3 regions of the Kitasatospora sp. NPDC086009 genome follow, and region 2 is predicted to be linked to each of the others. Evidence: riboswitches for the same ligand, from Rfam matches in the RefSeq annotation. Region 2 holds a riboswitch; each other region holds the start of a gene.
What was found. A riboswitch is a leader RNA that binds a small molecule or an ion and turns the genes downstream of it on or off. The one in region 2 is predicted to bind cobalamin.

Region 1 (3,264 bases), on a different contig from region 2:
GAGCCGAGGTTGCAGACGGCGGTCTCGGAGTCGTCCGTGACCTCCAGGATCTCGGTGCAGAGGTTGGAGCTGTGCACCGTGCGGCCCGGCAGCGCGGTCTGGTTGGCGGCGCGGTTGGAGGCGTCCTTGAAGGTCATCCAGCCGTTGCCGGTCTGCGCCAGGGTGCGCATCATCCGGGAGTAGAGGGTCTGCGCCGGGATGGTGCGGACGGCCTTGCCGGCCTGCTCGGCCTTCAGGTACGCCTCGTCGAACTCGGCGCCCCAGAGGTCGACCAGCTCGGGCACGTCGGCGGGGGAGAACAGCGACCAGTCGGCGTTCGCGTTGACGCGGCGCATGAACTCGTCCGGGATCCAGTGCGCCAGGTTGAGGTTGTGGGTGCGGCGCGCCTCCTCACCGGTGTTGTCGCGCAGCTCCAGGAACTCCTCGATGTCCGCGTGCCAGGTCTCCAGGTAGACGCAGGCCGCGCCCTTGCGGCGGCCGCCCTGGTTGACCGCGGCGACCGAGGAGTCGAGGGTGCGCAGGAACGGGACGATGCCGTTGGACTTGCCGTTGGTGCCCCGGATCAGGCTGCCGCGCGAGCGGATCCGCGAGTAGGACAGGCCGATGCCGCCGGCGTGCTTGGAGAGGCGGGCGATCTGGGCATACCGGGAGTAGATCGAGTCCAGGTTGTCCAGCGGCGAGTCCAGCAGGTAGCAGCTCGACATCTGCGGGTGCTTGGTGCCGGAGTTGAAGAGCGTCGGCGAGGAGGTCAGGTACTCCAGCCGGCTCATCAGGCCGTACAGCTCGGAGACCTCGCGCACCGACTGCTCGTTGTCGCCGACCGCCAGACCACAGGCGACGCGGAGCAGGAACTGCTGCGGGGTCTCGACGACCTTGCGGGTGATCGGGTGGCGCAGCAGGTACCGGGACTGCACGGTGCGCAGGCCGAAGTACTCGAAGCGGCCGTCGCCCTCGGGGTCGATCAGCGCGTTCAGGGCGGTGGCGTGCTTGGCGACGAAGTCGGCGGTGGAGTCGCCGATCAGGCCCTCGGCGTGGCCGACCGCGATCGAGTCCGAGAAGGTGACCGAACCCTGGCTCACCGCCTCGTCGACGATCTCCAGCGCGAGCAGTCGCGCGGCGAGCTTCGAGTACTGCGGGTCCTCGGCGATCATCGACGCTGCGGCGTCCACGGCCAGCCCGCGCAGCTCGGCGAAGTCCGAGCCGGCGTGGCGGCCGCGCAGCGCGGCGGCGGCGACATGGCCGGGGTCCACCTGGGGGAGGTCGGCGCTGCGGTCGGTCAGCAGCCGGAGCAGTGCGCCACCGGGGTCGGACACCGTCGGGTCGACGGGGGCGGAGCTGGAACCCTGGGCGGGCAGGGTGACTGAGGCAGCGGTGGTCAAGGCGCTCTCTCCTGGCGGCGATCGGCGTCGGCGGTGGCTCGGGCCGGACCGTTCGGGGCAGGGGAGCACGGCGCGCCGGCCCGGAGGCGGCGCGCGACGGTGGCATCCCCGGCCCGCCCGCGAGGCCCGGAAGTGGTGCTGGTGCGAAAGGCCTCTGCGGGGAGGCCAGGCGGCACGCCGTCGGCAGGTATTCGGACTCGCGGGCTCTGTCGGAGCCGCCCGCACACCGCTGCGGGGCAGTCCCGGACTCGCACCGGGTTCCCCTGCGTCGACAGCAGGGATGAGCATACATCTAGTGGTGTCCGCTCGATGCGACCCCACATGTTGTGCGGCGTCGCGTGTCGACGTGATCGCAGGTGGTACCGGCAAGAGGCCTTTCCCGGGCTGTTCCGGGGCCGTTCCGGGGCTGCGGCCGGCCCCCGGCCGCCCGCCGCGGGGGCCGGCGCCGGGGGCCGCCGCAGGGTCGTTCCAGGGCCTTCGCGGACCGCGGCGCAGGGCGTCGCCGGGACTGCCCGGGGCCCGGCCGGTGTTCGGATTCGGAAACGGATCGGCCACCGGGCAGGCCCGCCGTCAGGGGCATGCCCTACGATCTCGGCTCATGAGGGAGCGGAGCCAGCGGGTCGTCGACACCGACGTGATTCGCGGAGCGGCCGCCGAAGGCAGTGAGGGGGGCGCATGAGCGACGGAACGGGCACGCCCGGGGAGTGGAGCGGCCGACCCGGCTCGCCGGGGCAGCAGCCGCCCCCTCCCGCCGGGCCGGGTGGCGCGCAGAACCAGCAGCCGGGCACGCCCGGACAGCCGCCGCAGGGCCCGCCGCCCGCGCCGTACCCCGGCGCGCCGCAGCCGGTGCCGCCGGCCCCGGGCGGGTTCGGTCCGCCGCCCGCCTCGTACGGGCCGCCGGTGCCCGCGCCGCAGCCGGTCCAGCCGCCGGTGCCGTCCGTGCCGCAGCCGCCGCAGCAGGTCCAGCCGCCCGTGCCGCAGCCGGTCCCGCAGCCGGTCCCGCAGCAGCCGGCGCCGGTGCAGCCGCAGCCCCAGCCCCCGGTGCAGCCGCAGCATGTCCAGCCGCAGCCGCAGCCGCAGCCGCAGCAGCACCAGTGGCAGCCGCAGCCCCAGCAGCCCCAGCACCCGCACCCCCAGCCCCTGCCGCAGCACGCCGAGCCGGACTGGGCCGCCCTCGCGGACCGGAACGAGGCGGAGGCCAAGCGCAAGGGCCGGACGCGGATCATCGGCGGCGTGGTCGCCCTCCTGGTGGTCGGCGGCCTGGTCGCCGGCGGCCTGCTGTTCCTGAACAAGGGCGACGACAAGAAGCCGGTCGCGGATCCCACCGGCGCCGCCACGGCGGCCACCCAGCCGCCGGCGCCCACGGCGTCCGGCAAGGCGTCCCCGACGGCCACCCCGAGCGCCACGCCCGAGGACCCGTCGAAGCCGCTCTGGGAGGCGACCACCGACCCGGCTCCGCAGGACGCGGCGGCGCTCTTCTCGGCGCTCACCGTGACGGTCAACGGCGCCACCTGGAACCGCACCGTGGTTTCGCTCGACTCGCCCTGCTGGGACGGCAACTCCACGGTCGGCGGCCTCGGCAAGGTCCTCGGTGACCAGGGCTGCCGCCAGGTGCTCCGGGCCACCTACGTCTCCGGCGACAGCGCGGTGACGGTCGGCGTCGCGGTCTTCGACCACAAGCAGCAGGCCGAGACCGCGGTGAAGAACTACGTCGGCCACCTCAAGGGCGCCGCGGCCCCCGGCTCGCCGGCGTTCTGCACCACCCCCGGCTGCACCAACACCAAGGGCACCCTGGGCCGGTACGGCTTCTTCACCGTCGAGGGCTCCGCCAAGGGCGGCAACACCGCGGACGCCGCCGCGACCGCGGCCGCCGCGGGCTTCGACG
Region 2 (3,264 bases):
GCTCGCCGTGGACGAGCACGTCGAGGCCGGCCTTCTCCTGGTAGGCGATCACCTCGCGGACCTCGGCCCGCATCCGGTCCCGGTAGGTGCCGTCGTCGATGCGGCCGGCGCGCAGGTCGGCGCGGGCGGTGCGCAGTTCGGTGGTCTGCGGGAAGGAGCCGATGGTGGTGGTCGGCAGCAGCGGCAGACCGAGCCGGGCCCGCTGCGCCTCGGCGCGCTCGGGGTAGGCCGGGGCGCGGCGGGCGTCCTCGGGGGCGGTGGCGGCGACCCGGGCCCGGACGGCCGGGTCGCGGGTCAGCGCCGAGCCGGCACGGGAGGCCAGGTCGGCCCGGTTGGCGGCCAGTTGGGCCGCGATGGTATCGGTGCCGTGGGCCAGGCCGCGGGCCAGGGTGGCGACCTCGGTGGTCTTCTGACGGGCGAAGGCGAGCCAGCGGGCGACCTGCGGGTCGAGGTCGCGCTCCAGGTCGGCGTCGAGCGGGACGTGCAGCAGCGAGCAGGACGGTGCGACGTCGACCCGGTCGGCCAGGCCGAGCAGCGTGCCGAGGGTGGCGAGGGACTTCTCCAGGTTGTTGATCCAGATGTTGCGGCCGTCCACCACGCCCGCGACCAGGCGCTTGCCGGGCACTCCGCCGACGGCGGCGAGGTCGTCGAGGTTGGCGGCGCCGGGGCCGGTGAAGTCCAGGCCGATGCCCTCGATCGGGGCCTTGGCCAGGACGGGCAGGGCCTCGCCGAGCCGGTCGAAGTAGCTGGTGACCAGCAGTCGCGGGCGGTCGGTGAGCGCACCGAGCTCGCGGTAGACGCGGGTGGCGGCGTTCAGTTCGGCCGGGGTGCGGTCCTGGACGAGCGCGGGCTCGTCCAGCTGGACCCAGTCGGCGCCGGCGGCCCGCAGGTCGGCGAGGAGTTCCGCGTAGACGGGCAGCAGCCGGTCCAGCAGGGTGACCGGCCGGAAGTCGGCGGCCACGCCGGGGGCGGGCTTGGCGAGCAGCAGGTAGGTCAGCGGTCCGACCAGCACGGGCCGGGGGCGGTGGCCGAGGCCGAGCGCCTCACGCAGTTCGGAGACCGGCTTGGCGGAGTTCGCGGCGAAGACCGTGTCCGGGCCCAACTCCGGTACGAGGTAGTGGTAGTTGGTGTCGAACCACTTGGTCATCTCCAGCGGTGCGACATCCTGGGTGCCGCGCGCCATGGCGAAGTAGCCGTCCAGCGGGTCGGTGTCGACGGCGGCGCGGTGGCGGGCCGGGATCGCGCCGACCGCGACCGTGGTGTCCAGGACGTGGTCGTAGAGCGAGAAGTCGCCGGTGGGGACTTCGGTGATGCCCGCGTCCGCCAGCTGCCGCCAGTTGGCGCGGCGCAGGACGGCGGCGGTGGCGTGCAGGGCGGCGGCGTCGACGCGGCCCGCCCAGTACCCCTCGACGGCCTTCTTCAGCTCCCGGTCGGCACCCTGCCTCGGGTAGCCGTACACGGTGGCCTGCGGGGTGGTGGAACTCGGTGACACGGAACTCTCCTTCGCGAGTCGCGCTGCGATCCCGGGAGAGCACGACGGCGTGGAGGTACGGCAGTGGGGGCAGGGCACCGGGGTGGGCCCGCCCGCTCCGCCGACCCGCCCTCGAGGTCACCGAGATCACCGCGTGCGGGGTGCACGCGGGCAGTGGCAGGTCTTCGGACTCGCGGGCACGTCCGCCTGGCTTCCAGGCCGGACACCTACTGGCCGTCGCTTCCCGGGCCCGGCTGGGCCCAGTGCATGTGACGGCGGTCGTTCCCACTCACCGCTGCGGGGCAGTCCCGGATTCCCACCGGGTTCCCTCTTGCGACGCCGTGGCTGGAGGACACGGCGAACCGACTGCACCGCCCACCCTAGGCCCATCGCCGGCGGCGCGTCAGTGATTGTCCGGATCGCGGATGGCCGGACGGCCCCGGCGGCCCCCGGCCGCCCGGGCAGTTCAGGTGGTGGTCGAGGACGAGCGCGTCAAGAAGGACGTGCTGGTCACCCCGGCCAAGGTGCTCGCCGCCGCGCACGCCGTGCCGGCTACCCCCAACGGCGGAGTCAGAACATGACGGGCCGTCATGGCGACGGCCGAAAGGCCGGGTCAGGGGCACGCGCATGACGTCACAGCGCCGCCGGACCGGTCCTCCGCGGCCCACCCGGCCGTTCGCCCGGGACCGGCCCCGCCCGGCGGACGGGCAGCCGCACGGCACAATCACTGTCATGCGGCACATCTTCCTCATCGGCATCGGGGCGGGCGATCCCGACCACCTCACCCTGCAGGCGGTCAAGGCCCTCGCCCGCACCGACGTCTTCTTCATCCTCGACAAGAACGAGGAACGGCAGGACCTCATCCGGCTGCGCCGGCAGCTGCTGACCGAGCACGGCCGCCCGGGCCACCGCGTCATCGAGGTCGCGGACGCCGAGCGGGACCGCGCCACCCCGGCGTACACCGCGGCCGTGGACGACTGGCGCACCCGCCGGGCCGACCTGGTCGAGCGGCTGGTCGCCGAACACCTCGGCCCGGAGGAGACCGGCGCGTTCCTGGTCTGGGGCGACCCGAGCCTCTACGACAGCGTCATCGCCGTGATCGACGAGGTCCTGGCCCGCGGCGGCACCACCTTCGGGTACGAGGTGGTCCCGGGCATCAGCAGCGTCTCGGCGCTCGCCGCCCGGCACCGCACCACCCTGACCCGGGTCGGCCGCCCGCTGCAGATCACCACCGGCCGCCGTCTCGCCGAGGGCTTCCCCGAGCAGGTGGACGACGTGGTGGTGATGCTGGACGGGCGGGCCGCGTTCACCGGGATCGACCCCGAGGGGCTGGAGATCTTCTACGGCGCCTACCTGGGCACCCCGGACGAGATCCTCGTCGCCGGCCCCCTCGCCGAAACCGCCCCCCGGATCCGCGCGCTCCGCGACGAGGCCCGCGAACGCAAGGGCTGGATCATGGACACCTACCTCCTCCGCCGCTCCGGGAGCTGACCCACACCCGCCCCCGGGCCGACCGGCCCGGGGCCCGGGCGATCCGGGGCATCAGCCGGAACTGGTTGAAGGCGCCCGCGGTGACCGGGCCGACGACCAGCAGGATCTCGACCAGCAGGGCGGTGCCGTAGCCGGTGGTCCAGAGCGGGGAGACCGCGCCGACGTGCTTCCGGCCGAGCCAGAGGCCGGCGACGGTGACCGCGCCGACGCAGATCATCGCGACCGGACTGAAGCGGCGCCACATCTCGGCCCAGAGCAGGCCGGCCCCGTCGCCGAGGCGGCCGGGGTGACCGATCAGTAGC
Region 3 (3,264 bases), on a different contig from region 2:
GCCGCCGCGGTCGATGTCGCCGACCACCACGACCGGCAGGCCGGCGGCGGTGGCCAGGCCCATGTTGGCGATGTCCCGGTCCCGCAGGTTGATCTCGGCGGGCGATCCGGCGCCCTCGCAGACCACCACGTCGTAGCGCCGGCGCAGGTCGGCCAGGCACTCCAGCGCTCGCTCCAGCAGGACGGGCTTGCGGTCGCGGTAGTCCAGCGCGCCGACCTCGGCGACCGCCCGGCCGAGCAGCACCACCTGGCTGCGGCCGTCCGCGCCGGGCTTCAGCAGTACCGGGTTCATCGCCGCCTCGGGCTCCACCCGGGCCGCCTGGGCCTGCATCGCCTGGGCGCGGCCGATCTCGGCACCGTCGGCGGTGACGAAGGAGTTCAGCGACATGTTCTGCGCCTTGAACGGCGCCACGGCGACGCCCTGACGGGCCAGCCAGCGGCAGATGCCCGCGGTGACCACGCTCTTGCCGGCGTCCGAGGTCGTCCCGGCGACCAGCAGTGCGTTGCTCATGCGCTCCCCCTTCTCGTCCCCGCCTTGAGTGCCTGCACGACGGCGTGCCCGGCGACGGTCGTACCCAGTGCGAGCAGTCCCACCCGGCGGGAGAGCCGGCAGGCGCGCTCGATGTCGTCCACCGTCACCGGCCGCAGCTCGCCGCCCAGTACCGGCCGGTGCTCGACCCGGGCGCCGTACCGCAGGGTGCCGCCGAGCCGCACGCCGACGGCGCCGGCGAAGGCCGACTCGGCCTGGCCCGCGTTGGGGCTGGGGTGGGCGGAGCCGTCCCGGCGCCAGACCCGCCAGGCCGTCCGGGGCTCGGGCGCGGCGGCGACGGTCAGCAGCGCGGTCAGCCGCGCGCCCGGCCAGCCCGCCACGTCGTCCAGCCGCGCCGAGGCCCAGCCGAACCGGGCGTGGCGCGGCGAGCGGTGGCCGACCATCGCGTCCAGGGTGTTGACCGCGCGGAACGCCAGCAGCCCGGGCGTGCCCGCGAGGGCGCCCCAGACGAGTGCGTTGACCACGGCGTCGGCGGTGTTCTCGGCGACCGACTCGACCACCGCGCGGGCGATCTGCCCCTCGTCGAGGGCGCTCGGGTCCCGCCCGCACAGGTGCGGCAGCCGCTGCCGCGCCGCCGCGAGGTCGTGCGCGGCGAGCGAGCGTCCGATCGTGCGGGCCTCGCGGGTGAGCGAGGTGCCGCCGAGCACCGTCCAGGTCGCGGCGGCGGCCAGCGCGGCCCGCCCGAGCGGCCGGCGGCCCAGGGTGCGGTCGGCCGCCAGCGCGCCGGCCGCGACGGTGCCCACGCAGAGCGCCGTGAAAGCCGTTCCGACGGCGCGGTCGTCCCGCCAGATCCGCCGCTCCAGCCGGCCGGCCGCGCCGCCGAAGACGGCCACCGGGTGGCCGCGGCGCGGGTCGGCGAAGCGGGCGTCGGCGAGGTACCCGGCCGCGGCCCCCAGGGCGAAGGCGGCGGCGCGGGTCAGCGGGCGCACGGTGGACAGCAGAGGGCTCGGAAGGTCGGGGCAGCCTGCATCGCGTGCGTGTCCTCACTCAGGGTCCGCGCCCTGGATCGACGTACCGGGGGCGAGAGTCTCCTGGCTTCCGGGTCGAACGCACCCCCGGGCCCGGCGGCGGCTTCTGACGGCCCGCCGCGATGGGCCCCCTCCGGCGCCGTGGCCGGCGGAGGAGGGACTCCGAGTGTGCTCCCCGGTGACAGTGGCGGGACCGCGCCGGACTCGCACCGGCTTCCTCTGCATGCCTCCGTTTGGCTGAAGGATCCCATCACGCGGCCGAACCGTGCGTCAACCAAGGTCACGGAGGGGTTGGTCACAGCGGAGCCGGACCGCCCGACGCCGTCGCTACCTCCGATCGGCACCCCCCGCAGGGGCATGACAGCCTGTGCGATCGTCCAGTCGCCCGGAGGAGCCTCCGGGCCCGCTTCGTGTGTTCGGCGGCTGGGGGGCGGCCGGACCGCCCCCTACCGTCGGGCCATGCGACGCAGACAGCCACCCGCCGTGCCCCCGGTGCCCTTCTCGCCCGCGGCCGCCCGCGCGCACCGCGCCGGCCTCGGGCTGACCCCCGAGCAGGTGGTCGAGGGCATGGCCGCGCACGGCGTCCGGCTGCTGCCCTCCCACGTGCTCGGCTGGGAGAGCGGCGAGCTGCGCCCCGCCGAGGACGAGTTCATCGCCCTGGCCCGGGCGCTCTGGTGCCCGCCGGCCCAGCTGATGGGCGTCCGCCCGGCCCGGCTGCGGGACTTCCGGGTCGCCCGGGAGCTCAACCAGGAGAGCGCGGCCCACCGGATCGGCCTCGCACTGGACCGGTACCAGCGGGCCGAGGCGACCGGTCAGTGGGACGGCGACCAGGAGCAGACCCACGCGCTGGCCCAGGTGCTCGGCACGACCCTGCGCGAGCTGGTCGCGGTGACCGGCCGGGCGCAGGAGCTGGACCGGCGGCTGCGGCAGTGCGTGGACGGCCGCTGGCAGGCGCAGCTCCGGCCGATCGGCCGGATCGTGCCGGTGCACGAGGTCGACCTCACCGCCGTGCTGACGGCGCTGCAGAACGAGTACCAGGTCACCTCCCATTGGGGCGCCGGCAGCTGGGGCTCCCCGGCCCCGGCGGCGGACACCCGCGCGGCGGCGGCCCGGCCGCTCGGCGAGCGGTTCTGGGAGCTGCTGGAGCGCCTGGAGACCGAGATCCCGGTCTGACGGGCCGCTACCGCGCCGCCCCCGCGCGGCGCCTCCCCCTCCCTGCCCTCTCCCTCCCTGCCCTCTCCCTCTGCCGCTTCCCGCGCCGCCGTGACCAGAGGGCCGAGAACCGCGCCGTCGCTTCTCGCAGCCGCTTCCCGTGTCGCGGTGACCCGGCCGAGACCCGCGCCGCGGTGACCCGGCCGAGACCCGCGCCGCGGTGACCCGGCCAAGACCCGTGCCGCCGTGACCCGGACGGCCGCGTCCGGTGGCCGGGTGGCGCCCCCGCGAGTGGACTGGTGGGCAGACTGCCCAGTCCGCGACCAACAGAGCGGGGAGCGATATGCGTTGGGGAACCGCAGCCGCCGTGGCGGCCGCCGCCGTCGGCACCGGGGCCGCCGTCCTGCTGATCGGCCGGAGGGCCTCCGAGCGGATGGTCCGCCCGGCGGTCGGCCGGGAGCGGGCCGCCGGCCCCGTCGTGGTGCTGACCCTCGCCGCCGGACGGGCCACCTTCACCCGCAGCGCCGAGAGCGCCCGCCCCGGCCGCTGGGCCGTCGAGTGGGGCGACGGAGGCCACGCGGTGGTCGGCGAGATC

Region 1: another riboswitch for cobalamin. It lies ahead of ACIF6L_RS17685 (ribonucleoside-diphosphate reductase subunit alpha); the one in region 2 lies ahead of metE (5-methyltetrahydropteroyltriglutamate--homocysteine S-methyltransferase).
Region 3: another riboswitch for cobalamin. It lies ahead of ACIF6L_RS22735 (cobalamin biosynthesis protein); the one in region 2 lies ahead of metE (5-methyltetrahydropteroyltriglutamate--homocysteine S-methyltransferase).

What each region holds. Positions count from the first base shown of each region.
Region 1 covers NZ_JBITSA010000006.1:254,914-258,177, forward strand. Annotated here, with positions in the region: gene ACIF6L_RS17685 (ribonucleoside-diphosphate reductase subunit alpha) at 1-1,355, opposite strand, end outside; cobalamin riboswitch at 1,544-1,684, opposite strand; gene ACIF6L_RS17690 (hypothetical protein) at 2,055-3,264, shown strand, end outside.
Region 2 covers NZ_JBITSA010000014.1:226,792-230,055, reverse strand. Annotated here, with positions in the region: gene metE (5-methyltetrahydropteroyltriglutamate--homocysteine S-methyltransferase) at 1-1,492, opposite strand, end outside; cobalamin riboswitch at 1,651-1,804, opposite strand; gene ACIF6L_RS28790 (hypothetical protein) at 1,897-2,052, shown strand; gene cobF (precorrin-6A synthase (deacetylating)) at 2,204-2,962, shown strand; gene ACIF6L_RS28780 (CopD family protein) at 2,925-3,206, opposite strand.
Region 3 covers NZ_JBITSA010000009.1:241,842-245,105, forward strand. Annotated here, with positions in the region: gene ACIF6L_RS22730 (cobyric acid synthase) at 1-510, opposite strand, end outside; gene ACIF6L_RS22735 (cobalamin biosynthesis protein) at 507-1,478, opposite strand; cobalamin riboswitch at 1,572-1,764, opposite strand; gene ACIF6L_RS22740 (transcriptional regulator) at 1,977-2,690, shown strand; gene ACIF6L_RS22745 (alpha/beta hydrolase) at 3,013-3,264, shown strand, end outside.